DNA from 4 places in the Virgibacillus carmonensis genome. Region 1 is predicted to be linked to each of the others. Evidence: riboswitches for the same ligand, from Rfam matches in the RefSeq annotation. Region 1 holds a riboswitch; each other region holds the start of a gene.

Region 1 (4,216 bases):
GATACAATTTTTCATCCCTAAGCATCATGTTTGGAATACGAATATCGTTATGGACGATGTCTTCGATATGGAGATATTCAATGATATTAAGCACCTGTTTTAAAAGCAGGAGAGCGTCTTTTTCTTTAAACTTACTGTGTTCCACAAATAATACATCCTCTAAATTACTTCCATCAATAAATTCCATTGAATAAAATAGGTGATTTTTATAAGGGAAATGATGATACAGCTTTGGAATGCAAGGGTGATGAAGTGAATCAAGAATCGAGATTTCATTATGGTACAGTTGGTGGCCAGACTTACTATTATGTTTGCTTGGCCTCATTTGCTTTAATACGCAATTAGTTCCAGACGTTAGGTCTTCACAGAGGTAGGTGATGCCAAAGCTTCCCATCCCCAGTATTTTTATAATTTTATATCTTTCAGCCACAGTAGCCCGAGTGGGGTATGGACGATCAACTAAAAGGTGGTAAATTTTCTTTAACTGATGCAGGATAGCTATCATAGGCACCTCTTTACATTTCGTTAGTGGGCAATTCTACAAGATATCTTTTCAATATCAAGTATAAAACAAAAAGGAATATAAAACCAACAAGGCTTAACGTAAGAAAAGGATTCAATTCATTTATGAATTGAATCCTTTTCTTTGGAAGGCTGTACTATCCCCAAATTTCTTTTGCCACATCAACGACAAATTTCAATTTGGCCCATTGCTGTTCCTCAGTTAATTTATTACCGTGGTGGGTTGAAGCAAATCCACATTGTGGGCTTAGACATAATTGTTCAAGCGGCACGTATTGTGAAGCTTCTTTAATGCGTGCTTTAATTGTTTCTTTGTCTTCCAGTTCGCCATTTTTAGATGTAACGACACCTAGAACTACTTGTGCCCCGCCATTTGGAATATAGTCTAATGGTTTAAAATCTCCTGAACGTTCATCGTCATACTCCAAAAAGAAGCCATTTACTTTTTCTTTTGCTAACAATGTTGGTGCGATAAGTGCATAGCTTCCTTCAAACGCCCAAGTAGATTGATAGTTGCCACGACATAGATGCGTTGTCACGATTAAATCTTCAGGCTTGTTTTCCAAAGAACCATTGATCACACGTAATGCTAAATCGATTAATTGTTCCCTTGTGTACTTACCATCATTGAATGGAATATCGGGTGCGGAAAGCCCTGCAATGTAAACATCGTCTAATTGTAAATAACGTACACCAGCTTCGTAAAATGCCTCAATAGCATCTTGATATGCTTTTATAATATCATTCGCGTATTCTTCAATGTTTGGGTATATAAATTCGTCATGAATACCAACGTTAAATAATTGATTTGGACTTGGGATTGTTTGTTTCACAACCGCCCGACCGTTAACAATTTCATTTAATTCAACAAAGTCTTTTAAGTGAGGATGGTCTGGATTAAAGGAAATCTTTCCTGTGTTTCGTACGTTATATTTCTCTGTTTCCACCCCTTCAAATAAGTACCCCTGTTCAGGCACATATCCTTCAAATCCGTTTAAGTGCTCTAAGAAGTCTAAGTGGAACCACGTGCGCCTGAATTCACCGTCTGTTACAAGCTCTAAACCAATCTCTATTTGTTTATCAACGATCCGTTTAATTTCCTTCGTTTCAACCTCGTGTAATTGATTCGCGGTAATAGTACCTTCTTTAAATTCTGTTCTCGCTTTGTGTAGGTTGTCAGGCCGTAATAAACTCCCGACGTGATCTGCTCTGAATGGTGCTTTCGTTAGTGTGATTGACATAGTACATTCCTTCTTTCTTTTTATTTAAAATAAAAAACCTCTTCTTTTAATAAGAAGAGGTTTAGGCAACGTGATTATTACTCTTCTTATCTTCAAGCTTTACGCTTCTGGAATTGGCACAGTACTAAAAATAAAAATAAGTCTGCTGCCGAGGTATCTAAGGGCCAGTCCCTCCACCTCTCTGGATAAGAAAATTACATATTCAATTTAGATGTTAATAAACACAATACCTATATAACTATTAAATGTCAAGAGGGAATTTTCAATATTTTCAGATTGGACATTGGGAATAGATTGATAATATATGGTACTATAAACAAAATTAGAGTCAAGAAAACGAGGGGTGTTAATTATGAAATTAATTAACTATAAATTTAAAGGAAAACCAGGTGATTTTAGAATAGGTTGTTTAGTAGATAATAAGGTGGTTGATTTGCAGGAAAGTTATCGTGAATTGCTGATTTCTAAACAGGAAAAGGATGTTATCCATTCAATCGATAACCTTCTTCCAGCAGATCCTTCTTCATTTTTTTCAATGGGAATAAGTGCAATAGAGCGGGCAAAGGAGGCCTGCGAGTACAGTGTAATTCATGCCAGTAACGGTTTAATGTTTGATCGGGATGAAGTGAATTTGAGCACACCAATTCCGGTTCCTTCAAAAATCATTTGCGTTGGAAAGAATTATGCTGAACATGCGGCTGAGATGGAGAGTGATGTACCTGAGTTTCCTGTTCTTTTTGCGAAATTCAGCAATGCATTAATTGGCCCCGAAGATGACATTGAAAAGTCTACTTTTACAGAAAAGCTAGATTATGAAGTGGAGTTAGCAGTAGTAATTGGGAAAGAAGCGTCGCATGTCAGTAAAGGAGAAGCCTTTAACTATATTGCTGGGTATACAATTGCCAACGACATATCTGCTCGTGACTTACAAAAACGTACACCTCAATGGTTACAGGGTAAAACGCTTGATCGCAGTACACCGGTTGGACCAAGTGTGGTTACCACAGATGAAATTCCGGACCCGTCCAATTTATCTATTCGCTCATTTGTGAATGGGGAGGAACGTCAGAACTCAAATACAAGTCGGTTAATTTTTGATGTCCCATTCCTCATTCAATTTATTTCCGGTTTAATCACGCTAAAACCAGGAGATATTATTTTGACAGGTACGCCAAATGGGGTAGGTTTTGCAATGAATCCACCACAATTTTTACAAGATAGTGATGTCTTAACATTAGAAATAGAAAAGTTAGGAAAGCTTGAAAACAAAGTAATCAAAACGAAAATAAATACTGAAAATTCTCTATTGACTTGTTCCGATGATTCTGTATAATAAGGAGAAATTAATAAAATCGATGAAGAAAAGAGTAATTACAAAGGTCAGCAGAAGCGAGCCGGGGTGGTGAAAGCCGGTGCAGGACGTGTAATGAACCGCATTTTTGAGATGTTAGTTAAAACTGATCGGATCGCATCCGTTAAAAGCCCAAGCCGATTCTGCAAGACGCGGAATAATTAGAGTGGTACCGCGGATGTTCTAAACGTTCGTCTCTGTTAGATAGAGATGAGGGTTTTTTTATTTTAGGTTCTTTTAAAAAGGCAACGCCCGATTCCGCTTCGGGCCGTCGCTTTCCGCGGGCAACGCTTCAGCTGCTGTTTTTCTAAACAGGAGTCGACTGCCTGAAGCGAAAGTCAAACACCATGCTAGCGAAGGAAATACACGACGACCCCAGCGCAAGCCCGCGGATATGGAGCGGGATGTTAGGAACAATTTTTCACAAGGATTAAATAACAACAAAGCTTACGAAAAAAGCCTTATTTTATTAGAAAGTTATACTAATGACCTGCGCTCAGGCCATATTTAATTTAACGGGCTGCATGAGAGGAACGTGTCTAGATGGGGAAAAAACGTGTCGTCGTTAAAATTGGCAGTAGTTCTTTAACGAATATAAAAGGCGAAATTGATCACGAAAGACTAGTAGATCATATCGATGCTCTTGCTGCACTCAGGAAGGCAAATCATGAAGTAATACTAGTTTCTTCGGGTGCAGTTGCTGCTGGATTTACAAGGCTGGGCTACACTTCTATACCAAGTACCATCAAAAGAAAACAAGCAGCGGCAGCAGTCGGTCAAAGTCTATTAATCCAATCCTATATTGAAAAATTTAGAGATTTGGATATTGTTCCAGCACAGCTATTGTTAACACGAGATGACTTTTCCAACCCGGAACGATTCAGAAATGCCTTCTCCACCATCACCGAACTGTTAGACCGAGGAATTTTACCCATCATAAATGAAAATGACACAGTTGCCATTAATGAGTTAACTTTTGGTGATAATGATATGTTATCTGCCCTTGTAAGTGGTTATGTTCATGCTGATCAATTAATTATCTTAACGGATATAAATGGACTATTCGATGAGAATCCGCGGTTAAATCCGTTAGCAAAAAAAA
Region 2 (4,216 bases), on a different contig from region 1:
CTTCCACCACATTGTCCTCAGTCTTATCAAGCATTTCAAGCGCTTCACCATTTGTCATAATTACTGGTGTTATTGTGCTTTTCGCTTTTTCTCTAATAAAATTTAAATCAAAAGTTACGAGTGGGTCTCCAGTTTTAACCTGATCGCCTTGTTTTACATGCGCTTCGAAACCTTCTCCATCAAGAGAAACCGTTTCCAAACCGATGTGAATTAAAACCTCAATACCTGATTTGCTTTCAAGACCTACCGCATGTTTAGTTGGGAATATCTGTACAACTTTACCATCAAATGGTGCTACAACTTTTCCGTCACTTGGTTCTATTGCTAATCCATCACCCATCATCTTTTCAGAAAATGTTGGGTCTGGAACAGCATTAAGCTGCTTAATTTCACCACTAAGCGGTGCATATATGATTTCATTGTTACTCATAGTAAGTGCTCCCTCATTTCTATTTCTCTTTTAAACTTGTATATACATGTTTACTGAAATAGTATAACTTGTATATACATGTAATGCAAGGGCTTACATTCAACTGTTTAATTTAACCATTTATTTTGAAAACATTCACTACTGCTTACAATAATTTTTGGATTAGGGGATTTATCTTAGAATGGCAAAATCAATTATTATTAAATGCAAAAAGAGACTGCTAGTGAACAGCCTCTTCTATGTTCATTGCTGTATAAAGATTAAACGGTCATCATTTTCAGCAGGGTCGCCACGTCCGTCCGTGTTATTTGTTATAACATACAACCCTTTTTCTGTAGCCAGTACGTCACGGACACGACCCAGATTATCTATTAATAGTTTCACTTCATTACTGAAAGGATCAAATTCACGTACACCTTCTCCGCGTAAAGAAGCGAAATAAAATTCCCCATCTATATATGCCATACCTGAGGGAGCCCATGTTGATTCTCCTGAATGAACAACTGGCTCAATCATCCCTTCCCTTGATTGATCACCACGAATTATTGGCCATCCATAATTATTACCTTTTTGAATTCGGTTAATTTCATCATGAGCATTTGATCCATGTTCCATTGCATACAACGCCCCTTCTTCATCCCAGGCAAGTCCTTGTGGATTACGATGACCATACGTATATACATAGGAATTTTCAAACGGATTATCTTTCGGAATAGATCCATCTAAGTTCATTCGCAAAATTTTACCAGACAGGCTGTCCAGGACTTGAGCATTACTTTCTACAGTGGCATCACCAGTTGTAATATATACCTTGTCATCTGGTCCAATCGCGATTCTGCCACCTTGATGAAATTTCCCACCTGGAATCTTATCTAGCAATACTTCTATCTCCTTCCAATTGTTCGAAGCTTCTTTCATTTTAATGACACGTTGATAATATTCCCCATTTTCTTGGTATGAATAATAAGCAAAAGCCTCTTTTGTTTTTGTAAAATTCGCTGGCATAGCAATGCCTAATAAACCAGCTTCAGGCTGATTTGATATATTCTTTTCAAAGCTAACGGTTTTCTTCGATTGCTCTCCATTTTTTACAGTTACAATTGCCCCAGTTCGCTCACTGATATAAAACGTACCATTTGCAAGTTGTATTTCCCAGGGTTCGTCTAGATTTTGAGCAACCACCTTGCGTTGTTCATTAGGAGTCGGGGTTTTCACTTTATGTTTTTCAGAACATCCAACTAATAGGAAAAACAGACAAGACATTACTAAAAACATTCGCATATTGGAACACCTCTTATCAGACTTATTTGCTCCAGTTTATCGATAATCTAGATTGCTTTCAAATTAAACTTAAACTAAATTTAAATATTTTTTCAAATAACTGTTGACGGATGAACATTTTTAGATATATAATTGTCATTAAATTTAAATAACTCTTATCAAGAGTGGCGGAGGGAATAGGCCCTGTGATGCCCGGCAACCATCAAGCTAGATTTCTAGCCTTGAAAGGTGCTAAATCCTACAGGTCATTTATGATCTGGAAGATAAGGGGAGGATCGTCGTTACATAAACGCCCTCTTCTTAGGAAGGGGGATTTTTGTTTTCCCTCCTTTCTAACCTACCAGACCATTAATAATAGGCCAACTACAAAAGGAGGAATTATTAATGTCAAATTTCAATCTTCACAATCCAGAAACTGTACTACTGCATGGTGGTCAAGAGCCTGATCCAGCAACAGGATCTCGGGCTGTACCTATTTACCAAACAACTTCCTATTCATTTCGCGATACGGAACATGCACAAGACTTATTCGGATTAAAGGAGCCTGGGAACATTTATTCACGGATTGGCAACCCTACCGTTGATGTTTTCGAACAACGTGTTGCATTACTTGAGGATGGTGTTGCTGCAGTAGCGACTTCATCTGGAATGGCAGCAATAACACTCGCAATTTTAAATATTGCTGGTGCAGGTGATGAAATCATTGCCGATAGTAATTTATATGGTGGAACTTACAACCTGTTTGCTAATACGTTACCTCGATATGGAATTAACGTTAAGTTTGTCAATGCCACTAATCCTGGTGAGATCGAAGAAGCAATAACAGATAAAACGAAAGCTGTTTTTGGAGAAATTATCACCAATCCTAGCTTACATGTATTCGATGTTGAGGAAATTGCAGCGATTGCTCACAGTCACAACATTCCACTTATTATTGATAACACATTTGCAACGCCCTATATCACCAAGCCACTAACTTGGGGAGCTGATATAGTCGTCCATTCTGCTACAAAATGGATTGGAGGTCACGGTACCGCGATTGGCGGGATTGTTGTGGATGGCGGCCGTTTTAACTTTGATAATGAAAAATTCCCTGGATTTATTGAAGCCGATGAAAGTTACCACGGAATTCGCTACGTGGATATCGGCCCAGCAGCATTTGCAACAAAATTACGGGTGCAGCTATTGCGCGATATCGGGGCATGTTTGAGTCCACACAATGCGTTTTTACTTTTACAAGGTTTGGAAACATTGCATTTACGGATTGAAAGACATAACAAAAATGCCAAAGAAGTCGCCGACTTTTTGCAAAACCATCCAGCAGTTGAATGGGTTAACTATCCTGGACTAAAAGAACATCCATCTTATGAATTGGCAAAGAAATACTTTAAAAATGGTTATGGCTCTATCATAACGTTTGGGATTAAGGGTGGTCGCGCAGCAGGTACAAAATTGATCGACAACGTTACACTTTGGTCACACGTGGCAAATGTTGGAGATGCGAAATCACTCATTATTCACCCAGCTTCAACAACACACCAACAACTAAGTGCGGAAGACTTGGAAAAAAGTGGCGTTTCTGAAGAATTAATTCGACTTTCAATTGGTATTGAATCAACAGAAGATATTTTAACCGATTTAGATCAAGCTATTGCAAAAGCAACAAATGAAGACCTAACGATTCCTCTAACAACAGAAGACACTGTAAAATGGTTGGTCGGCTCACCTTTTAAAAGAGATCAGGGTGCTGTAAGTAAGAAAGTAATTGCATTTTTTGATTCTGGTGATCCTTCGAGCCATCTAAATAGAAGTGCAGAGCAACTACAGCAATTGGGCTTTTATATTGTACCAATTACTGAATCAGAACAGGAAAGTTCCTACAAACAACTAGCAGATATTCCGTTTGACATTGATGCAGTTTGGTTTAATGGAAAGGTTTTACCAACAACAATTGAACAACTCATTAATAAACAGGTGAAAATAGTTTGGGCTGAAGAGCCGGCAGTTTCCGATCAAGCATTAGAAAACGCTGAGGCAGCTGGAATTACCGTTATTTCTGGTAAAAACCCTTTTCATGAAACAATCCGTATAAGGGGAAATAGCCCATTAAATATACCTGTTGAAGTTTAAACGAAGGAGGGGTCATATGGAAATATTTCAGAAAACCTTTTCAACAACAGAAAATATATCCATTGGCCCACTCCCTCTAATTTCTGGTGAAGTAATCGATGACGTAACATTACAATATGAGCGTGTTGGGCCAATTGATGCACCGGTCATATTAGTATGTCATGCTCTAACAGGAAATCATATTACAGTCGGTACAACCGAATCACCAGGATGGTGGCATGGGTTAATTGGTAAGCAAAAGTACATTAATACAGAAAAGTTTCAAGTAATCACATTTAATGTACTCGGCGGTTGTGATGGCTCAACAGGACCCGGTTCCCTTAATCCCGGAACAGATGAAGTTTATCGAACAACTTTTCCTTCCATTACAATTCG
Region 3 (4,216 bases), on a different contig from region 1:
AGACCTTGAAATCCCGCTCTTCTAATTTATGAAACATCTCTTCAGCAAGCGCCTGACTATTACCAGTGTCAGATCCAAAGAGTATCCTCACTTCACGCGAAATGGTCTGACCATTACTATGAGGAGACACTTCGTTACCTGGGGCGTTCTGCACCAGTGAACCAGCCGATACCGAAGATTCCGTAACCTGGGGAGCAGACAAATACCCGCCCAACCAAATTTTTTGTGACTCTGTAAGTGTTGGCAGAACACGATTAAGGTTCTCCGCTTGCTCTTGATTAAAAGGGCTGTTTGTTACCTGTAACTGCAAAGATATTCACCTCACACAAAATTATTTTTTTGAATATATCGTGCTTACATATTTTTAATGGTTAATCAAAAATATTTCAGGTATAAATCACCACCTTATTTTTAGCTTGTTCACATAATGCATTGTAAGCAAATCAGTTTACTCGGATTTAATCTAAAAGTCTTCCAATTTCCAATCAAGATGAATCTAATTAGAACATCAACTAGAGGTATGAAGTCCACACTCTGTTTTATTAACCCCAGCCCATCTACCAGCACGAGAACCATCGGAATTTGATACCGGTGACGTACATGGTATACAGCCAATACTTGGGAATCCCTGATCGTGCAATTCATTGTATGGCAGGTTGTTTACTCGTATATATTCCCAAACATCACCCCAAGTCCAATGAATTAATGGGCAAACTTTGATGGATTTAAATCGTTCATCCTTATTAACAAAATTGGTATTCTTACGGGCAGGAGACTGTTCCCTTCGAAGGCCAGAAATCCAAGCTGGAGCTCCACTTAAAGCTTCTTCAAGAGGCTTTATTTTTCGAATAAAACAACATTGGTTAGGATCGCGTGCCCATAAGGCTGAACCGTACTCATCAGCCTGTTCCTGCAGCGTTATGTCAGGTTTTTTTAATTGAATAGAAAGTTTAGAGTACTTTTTCTTTATTTTGTCAATAAGTTCATATGTTTCCTTAAAATGAATCTCCGTATCAAGAAAAACAATTTTCGCATCCTTTTTCACCTTGGAAATCAAATCAATTAATATAACTCCCTCCGCACCAAAACTGCATGCATAAACGATCGAATCCCCGTATGATTCATAAGCCCACCTTAGAATTCCAGATGCTCCTTTTGTGAAATCGTCTTGTTCCCATTCTTGAAAAGGATCTCCAGGGAAATCACTATATGTGACCGTATCGTTATTCATACTACACCCCTCCAGATAAAAGCTATTCTTTCAAATTAAAAACCCCTTCTAAAAAAACAAGAAGAGGTAGGCACTATCGCTAGTTACTCTTCCTATCTCCAAGTTTTTCACTTCTGGAATTAGCACAGTATTTAAAAATCTGTTGCTGAGGCTTCAAAGGGCCAGTCCCTCCACCTCTCTGGATAAGAAAATTGCATATTCAGTTTTAAATTATTACAAACTCTACAGTTGTTATCATTGAATGTCAACAGGGAATAAAAAGATTTTTAGAAAAAATCGGTATTCGCCTTCTCTTTGATAGTAAAAAAAATTTATTTTAAACCTAATCACTTAGAAGTTTTTATACTTTGTTTGAGTGAAATATAGGAATTTTGTTTTTTTCATTTTTATAAAAAGCTCAGGGCCCCTTGAAGGACACGACAAGCATAAGCAGAGCGGTGCAGTGTGGATGGGTTTCCTCGCGCGTAAGTGAACTGCTTATGTCTCGAGTGTCTAGGCGCTGGAGCTAGACAGATCATCGCCGAAATTTTTCTTTTTTTGCTCTTAAAAAAAGCCATTTATCCCTTGCATTATTTTCCAATGTATATTAAAGTATTGGAAATTAAACTTTTCGTAAAATTAAATAACTATTCTTATCAAGAGAGACGGAGGGATTGGCCCGACGATGTCTCAGCAACCAGCCATTTAGGTCATGGTGCTAATTCCAATAGGTTTTTACCTACCTAGTAGATGAGAAGATTGCTTTCGTTATTAGGGACCTTCTTCTTTCTAGAGGGTCCTTAATTTTTTTATTTCATATGAAAAGGATGAATGACATGACTATTAAAAGTTTAGAAACCAGATTAGTGCAATTAGGTAATAAAAGTGATGAGACTACAGGTGCTGTAAATCCACCGCTATATTTGTCAACAGCATACCAGCATCAAGGACTTGGCAGGTCTACTGGATATGACTATACACGTACAAAAAATCCAACTCGAGCTATTTTGGAAGAAGGAATTGCAAACTTGGAAACTGGTGATTCTGGGTATGCCTGCAGTTCCGGAATGGCTGCCATTCAGTTAGCCCTTTCCCTTTTCCGTACAGGAGATGAATTAATTGTTCCAGAAGATATTTATGGAGGTACATACCGTTTACTTGAGCATTATTCAGATGTCTATGATATACAAACAATTTATTCAGAGTTTACGGATATCCATGAAACAGAGAAGTTGATTACACATTGTACAAAGGCATTATTTATCGAAACCCCAACTAATCCATTAATGCAGGAAATCGATATCGTGCAGTTTGCAACACTTGCTGATAAACACAACCTCTTACTTATTGTTGACAATACTTTTTTAACCCCTTATCTGCAGCGACCACTGGAACTCGGGGCCGATATCGTAATTCATAGCGCAACTAAATACATCGGTGGACACAATGATGTGCTAGCTGGATTAGTTATTGCTAAAGGAAGAGCAATCTGCGAGAGGTTATCTGAAAACCATAATGCTTCTGGTGGGGTACTGCCCCCTTTTGATTCGTGGCTATTAATCAGGGGGTTGAAAACACTGGCTTTACGGATTGAACGACATGAAGAGAATGCAAAGAAAATAGCGGGGTATTTAAGAAGTGAACCTAGTGTTATTGACGTTTTATATCCAGGAAAGGGTGGCATGCTTTCCTTTCGGCTAAAAGAAAGGGATTGGATGGAGCCCTTCTTAGAGAATCTGCAGTTGATTACTTTTGCAGAAAGTCTTGGAGGAGTAGAGAGTTTTATTACTTACCCTTCAACTCAGACGCACGCAGAAATTCCTCAAGAGGAACGAATACGTCGTGGAATAGACGATCACTTATTGCGTTTTTCTGTTGGAATTGAACGAGCAGAAGACTTAATAGAAGAACTAAAACAAGTATTTTCAACCTTAGGAAAGAAGGTTGACCGGCTATGAGTTTTGACAGGAATCAATTGGAAACAAAATTAATTCACGCATTATCAAATGTGGACGTTGAACAGAAAACAGGTGCAGTAAACGTCCCTATTTATTTATCATCCACTTTTCACCAAGATAGCTTTGATCATTTTGGCCCATTTGATTATAGTCGATCAGGAAATCCGACAAGGCAAGTATTGGAACAAACAATTGCCGAATTAGAAAGTGGTGTTAAAGGGTTAGCATTTGCATCTGGAATGGCAGCTATTTCTTCTGCTTTTATGCTACTTTCTGCTGGCGACCATGTGCTAGTTTCTGAGGATGTTTACGGTGGTACGTATCGTTTTATAACAGAAGTGTTAACTAAGTACAAGATTGATCACACATTTGTAAATATGACAGATCTTAATGAAACCGCTAGAGCAGTCCAACCAAATACGAAGGTGATTTACATGGAAACGCCATCTAACCCGTGTTTAAACATTACAGATATTGAAGGCGTAGTAAAGGTTGCTAAAGCTAATCATTGCTTAACCTTTCTTGACAACACCTTTATGACTCCACTCTACCAAAAACCGCTTGAACTAGGAGTTGATATCGTGCTACATAGTGCCACTAAATTTTTATCAGGCCATAGCGATGTTATTGCCGGTTTAGCAGTGACAAGGAACACGGAACTTGGGGAGGAGTTAGCATTTATTCAAAATTCCTTTGGATCCATACTAGGGGCTCAGGATTCTTATACCCTCATCCAAGGGATCAAAACATTAGGCGCCCGTCTAAAACAGTCATCCGAATCCGCAAATAAAATAGCTATTTATTTACATAATCATCCGCTAATTGAAGAAGTGTTTTATCCTGGTTTAACTTTCCATCCAGGGCATTCAATCCATATTAGGCATTCTAGAGGTTTTGGTGCTGTTCTTTCTTTCCGTTTACCAAATAAAGCTGCAGCTAAAGTATTCGTCGAACAAATTCGACTACCTGTTTTTGCCGTAAGCCTTGGAGGGGTCGAATCGATTCTTTCTTATCCAGCAACAATGTCTCATGCTGCAATGCCCAAGCA
Region 4 (4,216 bases), on a different contig from region 1:
AAATGATAACGATAAACATAAACTCAGGGCAAGAACGCAAATGCGCATGGTGTGTGTGTTTAACCCACCACTTGTAGGAAGAGAAACACATAATGAAGAAGGATATTATCCGTTGTTGACAGAATAGATATTTTTTCTACCATGCCTGCCACCTGAGTATATTCAGGTGGCAGGCATTAATAATTAATAGGTTTGATTGATTATTTTTCTACCTCTAAACTAAACTCTATGAATCTCCTGACTAGAACATAAACTTGGACAATCACCTGTTTTCAGGTTTTTAAGCACAGCTGCCCCAGCGGGTTTTCTCCTCGAATCATAGAATAAATAGAGTACTAATTTGCCAAGTACTCAGTAGTTTTTACAAATCCGTGGCAAATAATTAGAGAGAAGGGAATTTAATGGTTAAAATTTATTTAGATCCAGGTCATGGTGGTTCTGATCCAGGCGCTAGCGGACAAGGTTTAAAGGAAAAGAATATTGTACTAGATATTGCCTTACGTATCCGTGATCTGCTGAACAACGAATATAAAGATGTTGAGGTGAATATGAGCCGTACAACAGATACTTCCGTAAGTTTAGCAGAACGCACAAATGAAGCCAATGCATGGAATGCGGACTATTTTTTGTCGATTCATTGCAATGCCTTCAATGGTTCTGCGCAAGGATATGAGGATTATATTTATATTGGGTTATCTGATTCATCCCTGACAGCGCAGTATCAGGATATCTTGCACAGTGAAATTACTGCTGTTAATGAATTAACGGATAGGGGGCAAAAACAGGCTAACTTTCATGTATTGCGAGAATCGATAATGCCAGCCTTATTAACGGAAAATGGTTTTATTGATAATGCAGGCAATGCAACGAAATTGGCCGACCCCTCCTATCGACAAAAAGTAGCCCGGGGGCATGTAAATGGTCTGGAGCGTGCCTTTAATCTGGAAAAAGTATCATCGGATGTACTGTATAAATTGATTGCTGGATCCTTTCAAGAACAAGCGAACGCTGAAGAACGGGTGGCTTACCTTGATTCCAAGGGGATATCTGCTTTCTTTGGTGAAATCACTGTATCTGGTGATACTTGGTACCGTGTACAGGCTGGTGCTTTCGAAAATCGAGCTAATGCGGAACAGCGATTGACGGAGGTTAAGGAAGCGGGAATAGGCGACGCTTATATTCTTGAGGAAACTACTATGGTAACGACCTATCATGTCATTGCAGGATCTTTTAAGGAAAGGGAAAATGCAGACAATCGGGTTAATTATCTTGATACCAAGGGGATCCCTGCGTTTGTCGACCCAACCAATATAACTGGTGAAACTTGGTATCGTGTTCAAGCTGGAGCTTTTGAGAACAGGAAAAATGCAGAGGAACGTTTAGCAAGAGTTAAAGAAGCAGGGATTGAAAATGCTTTTATTGTTGAAGACCGGGATCAGGAAGAAACTATTATTTCAGGATATCCAATTTCAGGCCCAATTCTTTTATCTCCAGAACAGTTAAATCGTTATGTGCATGCTATTAATCCAAATGCGCCCGCATTAGGAAGATATTATTTAGAATTCGGGGAGTATTATGGTATTAAAGGAGATATTGCTTTCGCACAAGCCTTGCATGAAACCGACTACTTCCGTTTTACAGGTGTCGTTGAATCTGGGCAGAATAATTATGCTGGGATTGGTGCTACGGGACCTGATAATCAAGGTGCTAGTTTTGCCACCCCAAGAGATGGAGCTCTTGCACACATTCAACACCTGTTTGCCTATGCTTCTACGGAATCATTGCCTGATAAGTATCCATTGATTGATCCGCGTTTTGATCTAGTTCAACGGGGGAGCGCACCAACATGGCAGGCCCTAAATGGTAAATGGGCCGTCCCGGGAGACGACTATGGAGAGTCTATTTTGCGCCTGTATGAAAGAATAGTGGAAGCATCTATTAGTGAATTGGAATCGGTTATAGAGGAGATTCAAGTTTAGTTTTCTCACCGACAGGCAATGGAGTATAGCTGGCCTCTATAATTTCGTAGTCTAAAAGAATTTACTGAGTTATTTCGAAATATTATAAATCTATACTTGACATTCAATAGCAACACATGTAACCTAATTAATAATTAAATAATGTAATTTTCTTATCCAGAGAGGTGGAGGGACTGGCCCTTTGAAACCTCAGCAACAGGTTTTTTAAATACTGTGCTAATTCCAGAAGTGTAAAGCTTGGAGATAAGAAGAGTAACTAGCCACGTGCCTAAACCTCTTCTTATATAAGAAGGGGTTTTATTTTTGGCTAATGAAAGTATACGAGGAGGAAAAGAAATGAAGCGTAGTTTGGAAGAACGTTTAAGAGAAGGTACTGTTATTTGTGGGGAAGGGTATTTATTCGAATTGGAACGAAGGGGATATTTACAAGCTGGTTCCTTTGTTCCCGAGGTGGCGCTGGATAACCCTGAAGCGCTTAAACAAGCATACAGGGATTATATGAATGCTGGTTCTGATGTTGTATTAGCTTTTACATATAATGCCCACAGGGAAAAAATGCGTATCATTGGGAAAGAAGAGTTACTAGAGCCATTAAATAGAAATGCTATCCGTCTCGCAAAAGAGGTTGCCAAGGAAAATACAAAAGAAGAAGCGTTGGTGGCTGGAAATATATCAAATACGAATATTTTTGATCCAGAAGACTCTGAATCTAAGACCAAAGTAAGAAATATATTTGCCGAAATGGTGAAGTGGTGTAAGGAAGAAGGAGTTGATTTCATAAATGGTGAAACGTTTTATTACCATGAAGAAGCACTTATCGCTTTAGAGGAAATTCAAAAACAAGATTTACCAGCAGTCATTACATTTGGTTTAATGGGAGAAAATATTTTACGAGACGGCTACACTGTCGATGAATCTTGTAAAGTCCTATCTGAAAAAGGTGCGCTAGTTGTTGGCATGAATTGCTTCAGGGGTCCTCACACGATGCAACCATATCTCGCGGACATACGAAAAAATGTTGGTGGATATGTGGGTGGATTGCCTATTCCATACCGCACAAGTGAAGAAAACCCGACATTCTTTAATCTGCCTGATGGAGGATGCAGCTGTCATTTACCTTTAGAAACAACCTTCCCGACAGCACTGGACCCTCTTTACCATAATCGCTATGAATTAGCAGAGTGGGCAAAAGAGGCAAAGGATATCGGCATTAATTATATTGGCTTGTGTTGTGGGGCATCACCAGCAATGCTTCGTGCAGTGGCAGAAGCGGTAGGCGTTGAGACAATTAATTCAAAATACTCCCCTGATATGGAGAAGCATTTCTTATTTGGAAAAGACGAAACACTAAAAGAACATAATTTGAGCTATCGGTCGAAAGCATAATTGGGCATTGAAAAAAAGCTTGTAGAAAAAAGGTTTTTCTACAAGCTTTTTTCAAGTATCAAAGAAAATATAAAAATTTGGCGATTGTCTGTCTAGCTCCAGCGCCTAGACACTCGAGACATAAGCAGTTCGCTTCCGCGCGAGCAAGGCACTCACACTGCACCCCTCTGCTTATGCTTGTCGTGTCTTACAAGGCGCTTACGCTTTTCGTGTCTGTCTAGCTCCAGCGCCTAGACACTCGAGACATAAGCAGTTCGCTTCCGGGCGAGCAAAGCACTCACACTGCACCGCTCTGCTTATGCTTGTCGTGTCTTACAAGGCGCTTGCGCTTTTCTTAATATCACTCATAATAAAGTAGCAAGACAAATAGTTTGTAAAGACCAGAAGTTAATTAGTAACATATAGAGAGGAATACTCGGAATTAAGTTGGGAAGGTGTCTTGAATGAAAGTTGTAAATAATGTAACAGAGTTGATGGGAGATACACCAATCGTAAAGTTGAACAAGCTTGTCCCGGATGATGCCGCAGAAGTTTTTGTTAAACTTGAGATGTTTAACCCAAGCAGAAGTGTCAAGGACCGCGCAGCGATAAATATGATCAGGGTTGCAGAAGAAACGGGATTATTGAAACCAGGTGGCCTGATTATTGAACCGACTAGTGGGAATACGGGGATTGGACTCGCCATGGCCGCAGCTGCGAAAGGATACCAGGCAATTATGATCATGCCTGATAACAGCACAATGGAAAGAAGAAATATTTTAAAAGCTTATGGTGCGGAAGTTGTATTAGTTCCAAGCGAAGAAAAAATGCCTGGAGCTATTAAAAAGGCATTGGAATTACGAACAGAAAAT

The links. A riboswitch is a leader RNA that binds a small molecule or an ion and turns the genes downstream of it on or off. The one in region 1 is predicted to bind S-adenosylmethionine.
Region 2: it holds a riboswitch for S-adenosylmethionine, as region 1 does, so the genes downstream of both, AC3G7N_RS10030 (PLP-dependent aspartate aminotransferase family protein) here and AC3G7N_RS14750 (5-methyltetrahydropteroyltriglutamate--homocysteine S-methyltransferase) in region 1, are expected to answer to the same signal.
Region 3: it holds a riboswitch for S-adenosylmethionine, as region 1 does, so the genes downstream of both, AC3G7N_RS10550 (methionine biosynthesis PLP-dependent protein) here and AC3G7N_RS14750 (5-methyltetrahydropteroyltriglutamate--homocysteine S-methyltransferase) in region 1, are expected to answer to the same signal.
Region 4: it holds a riboswitch for S-adenosylmethionine, as region 1 does, so the genes downstream of both, AC3G7N_RS15095 (homocysteine S-methyltransferase family protein) here and AC3G7N_RS14750 (5-methyltetrahydropteroyltriglutamate--homocysteine S-methyltransferase) in region 1, are expected to answer to the same signal.

The regions. Positions count from the first base shown of each region.
Region 1 is NZ_JBYQFJ010000020.1:28,134-32,349, reverse strand. It holds gene AC3G7N_RS14755 (serine/threonine protein kinase) at 1-505, opposite strand, end outside; gene AC3G7N_RS14750 (5-methyltetrahydropteroyltriglutamate--homocysteine S-methyltransferase) at 660-1,763, opposite strand; SAM riboswitch class I at 1,847-1,955, opposite strand; gene AC3G7N_RS14745 (fumarylacetoacetate hydrolase family protein) at 2,116-3,096, shown strand; T-box leader at 3,110-3,316, shown strand; partial or broken gene proB (glutamate 5-kinase) at 3,658-4,216, shown strand, end outside.
Region 2 is NZ_JBYQFJ010000010.1:54,352-58,567, forward strand. It holds gene treP (PTS system trehalose-specific EIIBC component) at 1-430, opposite strand, end outside; gene AC3G7N_RS10025 (PQQ-dependent sugar dehydrogenase) at 674-1,711, opposite strand; SAM riboswitch class I at 1,864-1,981, shown strand; gene AC3G7N_RS10030 (PLP-dependent aspartate aminotransferase family protein) at 2,096-3,841, shown strand; gene metX (homoserine O-acetyltransferase MetX) at 3,858-4,216, shown strand, end outside.
Region 3 is NZ_JBYQFJ010000011.1:7,896-12,111, reverse strand. It holds gene AC3G7N_RS10560 (assimilatory sulfite reductase (NADPH) flavoprotein subunit) at 1-310, opposite strand, end outside; gene AC3G7N_RS10555 (phosphoadenylyl-sulfate reductase) at 509-1,231, opposite strand; SAM riboswitch class I at 1,321-1,420, opposite strand; SAM riboswitch class I at 1,861-1,967, shown strand; gene AC3G7N_RS10550 (methionine biosynthesis PLP-dependent protein) at 2,047-3,168, shown strand; gene metC (cystathionine beta-lyase) at 3,165-4,216, shown strand, end outside.
Region 4 is NZ_JBYQFJ010000021.1:26,196-30,411, forward strand. It holds gene AC3G7N_RS15080 (ectoine synthase) at 1-127, shown strand, start outside; partial or broken gene AC3G7N_RS15085 (N-acetylmuramoyl-L-alanine amidase) at 402-1,190, shown strand; partial or broken gene AC3G7N_RS15090 (SPOR domain-containing protein) at 1,215-1,979, shown strand; SAM riboswitch class I at 2,129-2,229, shown strand; gene AC3G7N_RS15095 (homocysteine S-methyltransferase family protein) at 2,316-3,365, shown strand; gene cysK (cysteine synthase A) at 3,809-4,216, shown strand, end outside.